3 regions of the Vallitalea okinawensis genome follow, and region 2 is predicted to be linked to each of the others. Evidence: riboswitches for the same ligand, from Rfam matches in the RefSeq annotation. Region 2 holds a riboswitch; each other region holds the start of a gene.
What was found. A riboswitch is a leader RNA that binds a small molecule or an ion and turns the genes downstream of it on or off. The one in region 2 is predicted to bind thiamine pyrophosphate.

Region 1 (4,219 bases), on a different contig from region 2:
TTTATTAAGTTGGTATAGCTAATGGATAACTCCAAAAGATTAACCCTACCTAAGTGATTTTTTAGGTAGGGTTATATGAATATTATCTCATTTAGGCATCATTTCTTAGTATATTAATATCTTCTCCATCCAATACTTTATTGACATTACGAATGGCACACATTTTACCGCACATGGAACAGGTTTTTTCATCTTCAAGTTTAGCGTCCTTACGATAGCGACGAGCTTTTTCGGAGTCAATAGCTAAGTCAAACATCTTGTCCCAATCCAGTTGTTGTCTTGCATGGCTCATAGCATTATCCCAAGCTCTAGCACCTGGAATTTTCTTTGCAATATCACCAGCATGAGCGGCTATCTTTGATGCGATAATACCTTCTTTCATATCATCTAGAGTAGGTAACCTTAAATGTTCGGCAGGCGTTACATAACATAAGAAATCGGCACCTGAAGAAGCTGCAATAGCTCCACCAATTGCACCAGTAATGTGGTCATAGCCTGGGGCTACATCTGTTACTAAAGGGCCTAATACATAGAAAGGTGCATTATGGCATAGCTTTTTCTCTAATAGCATATTAGCCTTAATTTCATCTAATGCCATGTGGCCAGGACCCTCTATCATAACCTGAACATTCTTAGCCCAAGCTCTTTTTGTTAATTCACCTAAAGTAATCAGCTCTTTAATCTGGGAAGCATCAGTGGAATCTGCAATAGAACCAGGACGACAAGCATCACCAAGGCTGATGGTAATATCATATTTAGCACAAATGTCTAATAGCTCATCATAATATTCATAAAACGGATTTTCATTACCTGTTAATTCCATCCATGCAAACATCAGTGAACCACCACGCGATACAATATTGGTTAGTCGTGGGTTTCTCTTAAAAGTTTCAGCACTTTCTCGATTCATACCTGCATGAATGGTAACGAAGTCTACACCATCTTGACCATGTTTATCAACGACATCAAGAAACTCTTTAGCTGTTATGTCTTTCAATTCTTTTTCATAAAAACCAAATGCATCATATACAGGTACAGTACCAATCATGGCTGGAGACATATCAACGACACGCTTTCTGAACTCCTCGGTTTTTCCGTAATTACTTAGATCCATAATGGATTCTACATGCATGTCAATAGCCGTTTGTACTTTCTCAAGTTCTTTTTCGATGTTATAGCAATCTTTTGAAATTCCAAGGTTGACGTTAATTTTCGTTTTACAGCCTTCTCCAATACCTTCAGCACTAATACTTGTATGGTTCTTATTAGCTGGTATGACGATAGTTCCCTTTGCTATCTTTTCTCTAAGTGTATTAATGTCCATATTTTCTTTGTTAGCAACAATTTTCATTGCTTCAGTTACGATGCCTTTTTTAGCAGCATCCATTTGAGTTGAATATGTCATGGTATTATCTCCTTTTATATCATAATAAAGATTTAGTTTTGTTTCTTTAATAAAGCATTAAATTTCTTAACTTCTGTTGTAGGATTACTACAATTTAATATGGCAGAAATAATAGCAGCACCGTCTAAAATCTTTAAATACTCAGAAGTTAAGTTATTGGGTGTGATACCACCAATTCCATAGATAGGTATATCTTTAATGGTAGCTCTAATCTCTTCTAATACGATTAAAGAGATTAACTTAGTATTGACTTTAGTGGATGTGTGGAAAAGTGCACCTACACCTACATGGTCTGCACCAGCCTTTATGGCATCATAAGCTTCTTGGCTGTTATGAACAGATGCTCCTAAAAGCTTATCAGGTCCAAGAAGTTGTCGAGCGATATCTAAAGGCATATCACTCTGACCCAGATGAATGCCATCAGCATCAATGCTTAGTGCGACATCAATTCGATCATTAATAATGAATGGAACTCCAAATTCATGGCATAATTTTTTTAGTCTGCTTGATTCTTCATATTGGACTCGAGTATCAGCATACTTATTTCTGTATTGAAGAACATCAATACCTGCTTCAAGACAGAGTTTCACTTTTTTCTCCAACAGATCAAATGGTATTCGATGATCTGTTACGAGATATAATTGTTTATTTGAGTTCATAGCGTTTCAACTCATTTATTTTCTTTACTGGTATACACTTCATAACAATAATCGCTATGAGTGATCCAGCTACTGTGCTGATGATAAAAGGTGGAATGAAGAAGAAAGCACCATAACTACTTCCCATAAAGATATTAGCGATTGGAATAGCTATTAATGCACCCAATAATCCAGTTCCAATGATTTCTCCTATGGCTGTTATGTACATGTTTTTGAAGTAGTGATGAAAGATACCAGCCAATAACGCTCCAACCATACTACCAGGGAAAGCTAATAGGGATCCCATTCCTAACAGGTTACGAATTAAAGAAATGAGAAAAGCATTTAAAACCGCATAAAATGGTCCAAGAAATATAGCTGATATGACGTTAATAAAATGTTGGATAGGAAAACATTTTGAGACACCTATTGGTATGTACAGTTGGCTAAGTGCTACACCAATAGCAATAAATAAAGCTGAAATGGTAATTTTACGTGTATTTACCTGCATTGAAAACCCTCCTTTGTCAATACTTAATCACATGATGACACTGAATGGTTATCTATTAGTTGAGTGGGTAAGAAAGCATGGTTTCATACAAATAAATATAAAAAGACAAATATAAAAAGCACAACTGTAGAGTTGTGCTTATAAGTCAGAAATAATTATTATATGCTTCCCTACGCTGGTATTAACCAGATCAGGTCAAGGGTCAAAGAATTAAGTTCTTTATCTCAGCTGGCATTACCAGCCCCCCTAGCGATTCTTATTAAGTTTTCAATTGCATCATAACATAGATTGATTATTTAAGCAAGATATATTGGATGTATTTACTAGATAATTCATGCAAAAATCCGAATGAATTTTGGTTGTTTGCTTATATTGAGTGTAAATTCACTGCATAAGTTAATAATATATTTAGAAATATTATTCTTTTGACAAAGTGCAACTTGACTGATAAAATTATAGAGATGTTTAAATAGATATTAACAAATACCTAATGGAGTGGTGAAATTTGAAAGATACGATTATCATAGGCATAGCTGGGGGGACCGGCTCTGGTAAGACAACTTTAGTAAAAAAGCTAACTGAACAATTTGGAGAGAAAGTTGTGACATTATGTCATGATTACTATTATAGAGCACATGATGAATTATCACTGGAAGAGAGAGCAAGACTGAATTATGATCATCCTAATGCATTTGATACAGATATGTTAATTCAGCATCTCAATCTATTAAAAAAAGATGAATGTATTGAACGACCAGTATATTCTTTTGTAAGTCATAATCGCATGGAAGAAACAGTCAATGTGCAACCTTCCCGTGTTATTATCGTTGAAGGTATTTTAATTTTTGAAAACAAAGAACTTCGAGATGCTTTCGATATTAAAGTCTTTGTTGATACAGATTCAGATGTACGTATTATCCGCCGTTTATTAAGAGACGTTAAAGAACGCGGTAGATGTTTAGATGCTGTTATCGATCAATATCTAACAACAGTTAAAATCATGCATGAAGAGTTTGTTGAACCAAGTAAAAAGTATGCTGATATTATTATCCCAGAGGGTGGCTATAATAAAGTTGCTTTATCTATGCTTATTGATAAAATAAATGCACTATTATCGGAATAAATAGAGGGTGGCTCTGACGCCACCCTCTTTCTATGTCTATTCTTTATATTCTCTTGGTGTAATGCCTAAAATTGATTTAAAATCATTGATCATATGGGGTTGATCTGCATACCCTAGCTTTGCTGCAAGATCAGCCCAATGAGGAGTAGAATCCATTTCTAATTCCTTATTTAGTTCCTGCAACCTGAACATGCGTATGATCCACTTAGGATTTACGCCTACATAGGTATCAAAATCTCTTTGTATACTTCTAATATTCTTATTGAAGTTTTTAGCAACCATATCAACAGAAGTTATGGACTTATTTTCTCGTATATAGTTGATAACTTTTTCTACAAATAAACCTTTATTATCTACTGGATGTGCGTAGTTAAGTAAGAGATTTTCCATATATACAACCTTTTCTTCAGTGCTATTCAAATCCTTCAGATTTTCCCATTGAGTAGGTTCAAGTATTTCACCAATTTGGATTTTTTGATTTGTAAATGTACTCATTTTTACCTTTGTCAAGTTGTTAAAAGCACCTATTTTGAATTTGATTC
Region 2 (4,219 bases):
AATACTTTTGCGGCAGCTTTTTCGCCAGCAAAGCTCATATGAACAATGGCATGTACTGTACTTTCAAAAACTTCATCAGGTTGTCCACCACAATATGTAGCAATCATACTACCAAGCATACAGCCTGTTCCTGTTATTCGTGCCATTAATGTATGTCCATTTCGGCACAATGCCACTTTTTTACCGTCAGTGATAATATCCAATGAACCGGTGATCACAACAATACTACCAAACTTTAAAGCAGCTTTTTTTGCAAAGGTAATAGATGAGTTCAATGTATCATCGGTTATCATATCTTCCTCTTGAACATCCACACCACTGGTTGTTTTTGCATTGTTATAAAGGGCACGAATTTCTGAACTATTTCCTTTAATAACAGCAATTTTAAAATGCTCTAATAAGCGACCTGCTGTTTCATTACGCAGTGTAGAAGCACCCACTCCAACAGGATCTAAAACGATAGGTTTTCCTAGGGCATTTGCTTTTTTACCTGCTAACAGCATGGACTCTACTGTTCTTGTATTAAGTGTACCAATGTTTAAATAAAGAGCACTACTAATGGCTACAATCTCCTCAACTTCTTTCGCATCATCTGCCATCAAAGGTGCGCCTCCTGTTGCTAAAACCATATTAGCGCAATCATTTACTGTTACATAGTTGGTGATATTATGAACTAGAGGCGTTTTTTCTCTAAGATTTGTCATCATTTTTTTTAACATGAGTATTCTCCTTCATTCATTTTATAGCTCATATCCCAAAAAGCCATTTCATATTCACAGGATGTCAAAAAGATCTGAATAAGATGTTCTTCTTCCTCTTTAGAAATACCTTCACAAATCCGATCCAATAATCGACAAGATTCCAAACTAAACTCTTCAAATTCTTTTCCTGCATAAGCTTCTATCCACGCCTTGTAATAGTTACTTTCCAAGTTATCTTTATAACCTTCTTTAAGCGCTTTCCCGATATGTTCATAGGTAAGGGTACATGGCAATGCTGACATAAATATTTCTTTCACATTCCCTGTTGGTAAGAAACTCAGCATGTAATCTAGATAAGCTCTATTCTCTGGCAAAACCGGGTCCTTATCCACTTTATAAACATCTAGACCATAATCCATCAAATACTGGGTATGCATATTGGTTTCATCAGAAACCACCACACCGATGCAACTGTGCAAGAACTGTAAATCTTCAATCCGGTCCACCAACAGAAATGCACCAGCATAGACTTTACCATAGTCCTTTAAGTACAGCGAGTCTTGAATAAGGTACTGTTTAAATCTATCACGTGACAATGTACCTTCTCCCAGCCCTTTTACAAATGGATGATCTAAATATTTTTCATAATAAGCCTGAACACGTTGATCATTTACTAAACGCCATGAAAAGGTCATTAAATCACCTTCTTTCTTAAAACGCTTAACTTAGCAAAATTATTAGCTGATAGCAATAATAACACTAAAACACTTAAGGCAGCTTCAACACCATAACCTGTTACATTATAAACTATTGAATACAACCAAGTATTCATTCCTTCAGGAGCAAATTCTCCAAAAAAGATAATCCCTGAAAGAATACTAAAACATGTTGATAATGTCACTGCAAGTCCTGCACCTAACCCTAGTTTCACTTTACTCTTCGTTCCAAACATCGGCACAAACGCTACTGCCATCATAGCCCCAAAATAATCAAGAGGCAGTTGCATGATAAAATAGGGTGGCTGCACAATAATTTTTAAGAATGCAACGACAATGGCTGATAATAAAGCCTCCTCTGTGCCGAATAATACGGCTAAAAGCATAATAGGTAAAATTGAAAGTAAACTACATCCTCCGCCCTGTGGAAAGGGTACGAGTTTAATGGTGTATAACACCATGGTCAATGCGGAAACAAGTCCTACACGTGTCAGTAATCTAGCATTAAATTGAATGCCAATGAGCTGACGTATGCTAACGAAAAAGACTGCACTTGTCAGTAGAATTGCAATAATAACTGCACTATTCAAAAATGATCTCCCTCTCTATATCTCATATTAAAATTTTATATAAAAGGAATACCACTAAATAAGTCAGGGAAATCCAAGACAAAAGAAAAAACGCGCTACCAAAGGCAACACGTTTTAAAAACACGGTCATAATATTTTCCTTACGCTGGCATTACCCATACAAGTTAGAGGGTCTACATCGTATTAGATGTACTCTCAGCCTGATTACACAAGCTCCCCTTATATATAAAATTATAGTTCATTATACCTCTTTTTTAATCATGTATCAAGCCTTTCTCCCAAAATTTAAATCTGGTATTTTTAATCATTCTCCTTTTCATTATATCGACCACGATCCACATAGTGTGTATGAAGAATTTCATGTGCCACATGGCTATTTGGTTTTTCTAAGAAATCTGCCCTCCACCGCTTAAACAGCCACCTGGGCAACACATGATTTCAATAAATTGATAAGGTGATGTACACTTCCATACTCTCTTTTAATTGAGCCTTCGTATAAGTTCACTTACTCCACTTTTTATCATCTCAGGTGTATTGTATTGACAGAGCTCTAGAACTTTAATCTGAGCAGTATGAATGTATTCAAGATAATTATCCAATACGTTGCTTTTCGTATAAGGAGCAAAATGATCCTCAAAGTTCTCATTAAGATCATGAATATGAACCCCTAACAATTTATCCTTATATTTTTCCAGTACTTTGTGCCCATCAAAAGTCTTTAACCTGTCTAACATTTCTCCATGTCCAATATCATACCACATATAAACAGGTGCTCCTTGTAAACCTGTGAAAATCATTTCATATTCATCGGAGTTAGGTATTTCATGGTAATTGGCTCTATTCTCCAACCCTAATTTCACATGTATGTTCTTCTTAGCCATATAGTTGCATATCTCTTCTAAACTATTGATTATTAATTCTGTATGTACTAAATTAAATCTCTGCCTAAGTGAAATAGCTTCTTCAAATAATTGACTGTATGCTTGAGACTCTACTCCATCATTAAGATATACCCGACGAAGCTTATCATTATAATACCCATCATCTTCTGGACATACAATAACTTTACTTGAATGAATGACAATGGCTTCTGCATCCAACCTGTTTGCGTATTCAACAGTTCTAATGGTATATTCAATGGCTTGTCTCCTTTTGTCATTATCCTCAAACCCTAAAAATACTGAAGATGGTCCAAATTCTGGTGATGCTTTTGGACATACATTATGTAAGCTTGAAACCGTCATTTGTCCTGATTCGATAAGTGGATACATCTCTCTTATCATTTGTTCAGTTACATTATAGTTTAACTCCACTTGATTGAAGCCTAACTCTTTAATTTCTTTTAACATATCATATCCTGAGAAATCTTTCATCTCAGCTTTATGCACATTCCATGAAGAGGAGCAAGAGAAATTATTAATCATTTATATCCCCCGTTCAATACACTTTATATCCTTTAGTGTTTAATATTTTTTTCTACATCTAGGGTTTAAAAATGATTTTTGTTAATAAACCCAAAAGTAGGTGAACAATCATTAAAATAATTATACATCTACCTTTAGGAAAGAAAATGGCTTATTCTGTTGACCTTATGGCATATTCTGTTTTCGATAGTCAGTTGGAGAAAGCTTAAAGAATTTCTTGAATTTCTTTGAGAAATATAAAGCATCATTATAACCTAATTCATACGCAATTTGTCTGATGTTCATATCCGTATTCAATAGCATTATACTTGCTTCATCCATTTTAATATGATCCACATATTGCAGAAGTGAAAACTCTGTGATTTCTTTAAAAATATGGGCCAAATAATCTGTAGATACATTACAGTTTTCTGCAATCTGCTTGACTGTAATCTTCTCATGTTGATGACTTTTAATATATTCAATAGCTTCCTGAACGATAATATTTTTGCTATCAATTTTTACCTGATCACAATCATTGTTTAGGTTTAATCTTCTTTTGACACGCCAAATTAATTGTAAAATAATAGCTTCTACTATTTGTTTCGTACCGAGTTCTTGCTCTTCTAGTTCAATAATGATCTGTTCCATTAAGGTTACAATATCTTTATCAGCATTTCTGATGATTTGCTCTTGAGGATGACTTAATTGATCCATTTGCTTATATCTAAATTTCAAATAGATAAATTCTAAGGGTTCTATATAACTTACTTCCCTATGTTTTTGACCAGGATGGATGATATAAAAGT
Region 3 (4,219 bases), on a different contig from region 2:
TATAGGTTTTATTTTACTAATAGGATAAGTGGAAACATGAAGGTTAAAATAAGCGTACAGGAAGGTGCTTAGATGAAAAAAGACAGAGATATAATCGATATAAGCCTCACCACACAAAAAGCTGATGATCTTGAACAAGTATTGAGATTGTATTTTAAACCTTTAAAAGAAAATCATCTATCGGAGCATATCTATCTAACTTACGGAAATATTTTTTCTGTTAGAGAGCTCTATAAAACCGGCGGATTTTATACCGCTCTGGTTTGTTTATTGACTTCGTATTATAATGAACCATCGTTAACTCTGAAGATTGATTCTTTCATTCAGAGCATTAAACCCATTAAGTCTAAAAACTTACAAGAGATTATGGATGATATCGATGGTATCGTAGATCAAATGGAAAAACTCCTCTCTGCAGCTTAGCAGAGAGGAGTTTTTCGCTTTGTTAACAAAATAACCATAGGTAGAGTGTAAATTATAGTAAAATACTTAATGTTGTTGTAAAGCCCGCCTTATTCATGTATAATAGGAATAACAATTACCAAACTTGTCTGAATATTAAATTAGATGCATAAAAATTGACTTCATATTCCATATGTCATAACCTTTGCACAGTACTGAGAACAAGTCAGATAAGACATATAATTATAAGTAGCTGCGCTACATCTTCCATAGGAAGTTTGTAGATTAGGAAAGTCTCCTTGGTGTGAATGAAAACGCTTCAATTTCATCCACTCAATTCAGAGAACTTTCACATAAGACAAAAATAGATACATAATAATAAGAGGGGTGTCAAAATGAAAGATGTTATTACTAATCTTACCATCACACCGGATGTGACATTAATTACTTTAGCCAATGCACCTTCCGATGCTATAATTATTTCAAAAATCTTTAATGCACTAGGAGAAAAGTTAAACATAGATATGATTAGCATGACTCCACCATACAAGGAGAGTATAAGTATTTCTTTTACCATACATGATGAAGATCTAAACGAAGCCATTAAGATCATTAATGAATTAAAACAAAAATATATTGAGAATCTTCGTTTGGATGTTAATTCAACTAATAGTAAGATTTCTTTATACGGTGATGCCATGAAGCATACACCTGGTGTCTTTGCAAAAACATTAGACTTATTGTCTGAGGAAGAAATTGAGATTAAGTTAATCACCACTTCTGAAGTTGATATCAGCTATCTTATCTTTGCTTCAGATGAAACACGAGTAGTAGATACTATATTGAATTACTTTGACCATGTTGAAGTAACTGTAGAGTAAATCACTAAGAGCAAAACACGAACTTTCCTATTCCAAAATAACAGCCTTGTAAGATGATCTTACAAGGCTTATTTTATAGTCACTTTTCATTTTTTTACATAGGTAAAAAGAGCGATATTAATCGCTCTTTTTGATTGGTGCGGATGAAGGGAGTCGAACCCCCACGCCAAGGGCGCTAGATCCTAAGTCTAGTGCGTCTGCCAGTTCCGCCACATCCGCATATTTATTTTGAAGACGATATTTATCTTATCATAGCCTATTATAGTTGTCAAGCACTTCAATAAAAAAATATTTTCCAATCATCAAAAGAAGTAGCAGTTTACAAGGAAAGCCTAAGAGCTAATACTCTCAGACTTTCTATTTAAGATCTCCGTTCTCTAATTCATTGCAGCTTTACCCACCTGCTTAATAGCACTTCTTACTGGTGGAAGCATTAATAAAGCTATTGTAATAACTGCTTCAGGTACTAAATAACTTAAGTTGTAGTAAGCTGAATAGAATATTGGTCCAATGCCTTCTGGCGCATATTCACCGAAAAAGATATAGCCTGATAAGAAAGCGAAAACGAAACGTCCACTTACAGCAACTAAATAACCTATTGTTAAACTATATTTACCTTTTCTAAAGAACCCAGATAATCCGAGCATACCAAATGCTAAGATGTAATCAAAAATTAACTGAACAGGGTGGATAACATAGGGTCCAAGAATCAATTGTAGTAAGCCGTATGTCATTGCTGATAATAGGCCTTGAACAGGACCAAACCAATAACCGATTAATACAACCATCAACATACTTAATAAAGTAGCTGAACCACCGTTCACCAATGGGAATAATGTTGGAATTGGAATCTTCACAAAGGATAATGCCGTACCAAGTGCAAGTGCTACAGCTGAATAAACTAATACCTTAGTATTAAACCTTTTTCTACTGTTGCCGATACCTACGGCAAGAAATAAGATAATGACTGCTAATATACCCATTACGGATTTACCCATAATAGAATCAAAAAATGCTTGCATGTAACATGCCCTCCTCAAAAATTCATTATAAAGAACTGAGACAAAAGAGCAACGAAAAAGCCTTCCTGTTAAGGAAGGCTTGAAATATCTAATTTATAAAATATCCGCTTCCCTACGCCAGTATAACCTGGATCAGGTAATAAGGGTCAGTAATATACTTCTCAGTCCGAAGACTCCCCTAGCTCCATTATTCATGTTCTTTGCTTTCATTATAGTGTATTCACTTTTTTTAGTCAATAGACTTTGTAAAACAACTCTATTTGCATATTACTAATAGGGTCAAGAATGCAAGGAATTCTATTACGCCAGCTGGGAAGACGTCCATGTCTTTGACAGCTGGGCTCACCGTCCATGGTTCGCGGCTCCATAGAACACCTTGCATTCTTTTCGATATCAAATTATTCTTTGTTGTGTATTAAAAAATCTTCATTAAGCCATTAATCCGAACGATCTGCAATTCACTACTCCATAAACATCTTAACTACTCTTATTGTATAACAAATACGCAGTTACATAAAAATATCGTAAACAATTTTCAGCATTAAACCAACGAATACTGCTATGAAGACGGGTCTGATGACTTTTGCACCGTTCTTTATAGCTAACCCTGAACCGATCCAGTGTCCTGCCATGCTGCAGATGGCTGCTGGTATGCCGATAAAGAAAAGTACCTTACCATGGATGATAAAGGTAATTAACGCAGCTATATTAGAGGTTAGATTGACGATCTTTGCATTACCAGATGCTGTAGTCAAGTCAAATCCTATGAACCCTGTATAGAATAGGATCAACAACGTCCCTGTTCCTGGACCATAGAATCCATCATAAGCACCTATTAAGAACGCCGACAATATGGATAGAAGGATAACTTTTGCCATGGGCAAGTTCTTCTTCTCCTCCTTACCAAAACCTCTTTTAGTCATCAGATATATTCCTATAACAGGCAATGTAATAACTAAAACGATTTGTATAACTCTTTCGTCCATCTCTAATACAAGTCGTGCTCCTAAAGCTGATCCAATGAATGCACTGACTATGGATACCAATGCCGCCTGCAAGTGATATCTTTTATTTTTTATAAAGCGCAAAGTAGATAGAAATGTACCTACAGCTGCAGAGAATTTATTCGTACCTAAAGCAAAATGTGCTGGTATACCTGCAAAAAAGTAGGCTGGTACGGAAATTAACCCACCACCACCAGCTATGGAATCCACTAGTCCTGCGAAAAAGACTAAGAGGCAAATAATGCCTAATTGTACCCATGAAATATCCATTTTGTTTCCCCCTTATCCTGTATACATGTTGCCTTATCTGTTATTATAACTTAGCCATGGAAGAAAGTATACAGGATAAAGTATATCAACAAAAAGTAGAGTATTTTAGGTTTATCACGCTTATTTAATTCCTGTTGTACTGATTCCATCTACCAAATACCTCTGGAAGATGATAAATAAAGCAAATGGAGGTACTAAGGATAATACAGACATTGCGAACATGGCTCCCCAATTAGAAACTGAATTTGGGTCAGCGAACATTTTAAGTGCCAAGGATACAGGATACTTCTTCGCATTTTGTAAATAAAGTAATGGAGCTAAAAACTCTTGCCATTTCCAATAAAATGAAAAAATTGCTGATGTTATTAATGCTGGTTTTAATAGTGGAAATATAATCCTACCGAAAATTTGAATCTTTCCACATCCATCTATTTTGGCTGATTCATCTAAAGACTTTGGTATTCCATAGATGAATTGAATAATCATAAAGATAAAGAATGGTACACCAAAAAATGAGGGTAATATAAGGGGTGCATAAGTATTTAACCATCCCAATTTTGAAAATAAGATATATTGAGGTATAATCAAAACTTGGTTAGGAAGCATTAGAGTCAAAATCATGCATGCAAAGAAAATCTTT

Region 1: it holds a riboswitch for thiamine pyrophosphate, as region 2 does, so the genes downstream of both, thiW (energy coupling factor transporter S component ThiW) here and C1Y58_RS03660 (energy-coupled thiamine transporter ThiT) in region 2, are expected to answer to the same signal.
Region 3: it holds a riboswitch for thiamine pyrophosphate, as region 2 does, so the genes downstream of both, thiT (energy-coupled thiamine transporter ThiT) here and C1Y58_RS03660 (energy-coupled thiamine transporter ThiT) in region 2, are expected to answer to the same signal.

The regions. Positions count from the first base shown of each region.
Region 1 is NZ_PQDH01000002.1:833,455-837,673, reverse strand. It holds gene C1Y58_RS08770 (glycoside hydrolase family protein) at 1-22, shown strand, start outside; gene thiC (phosphomethylpyrimidine synthase ThiC) at 92-1,405, opposite strand; gene thiE (thiamine phosphate synthase) at 1,438-2,064, opposite strand; gene thiW (energy coupling factor transporter S component ThiW) at 2,051-2,554, opposite strand; TPP riboswitch at 2,705-2,812, opposite strand; gene udk (uridine kinase) at 3,060-3,677, shown strand; gene C1Y58_RS08745 (DUF6597 domain-containing transcriptional factor) at 3,714-4,219, opposite strand, start outside.
Region 2 is NZ_PQDH01000001.1:788,607-792,825, forward strand. It holds gene thiM (hydroxyethylthiazole kinase) at 1-719, opposite strand, end outside; gene tenA (thiaminase II) at 713-1,396, opposite strand; gene C1Y58_RS03660 (energy-coupled thiamine transporter ThiT) at 1,396-2,007, opposite strand; TPP riboswitch at 2,127-2,237, opposite strand; gene C1Y58_RS27220 (hypothetical protein) at 2,308-2,376, opposite strand; gene C1Y58_RS27225 (hypothetical protein) at 2,394-2,450, opposite strand; gene C1Y58_RS03670 (sugar phosphate isomerase/epimerase family protein) at 2,487-3,431, opposite strand; gene C1Y58_RS03675 (helix-turn-helix domain-containing protein) at 3,597-4,219, opposite strand, start outside.
Region 3 is NZ_PQDH01000009.1:126,599-130,817, forward strand. It holds gene C1Y58_RS20710 (hypothetical protein) at 73-423, shown strand; gene C1Y58_RS20715 (ACT domain-containing protein) at 798-1,283, shown strand; tRNA gene C1Y58_RS20720 (tRNA-Leu) at 1,419-1,502, opposite strand; gene thiT (energy-coupled thiamine transporter ThiT) at 1,661-2,305, opposite strand; TPP riboswitch at 2,398-2,495, opposite strand; gene C1Y58_RS20730 (TSUP family transporter) at 2,815-3,579, opposite strand; gene C1Y58_RS20735 (carbohydrate ABC transporter permease) at 3,700-4,219, opposite strand, start outside.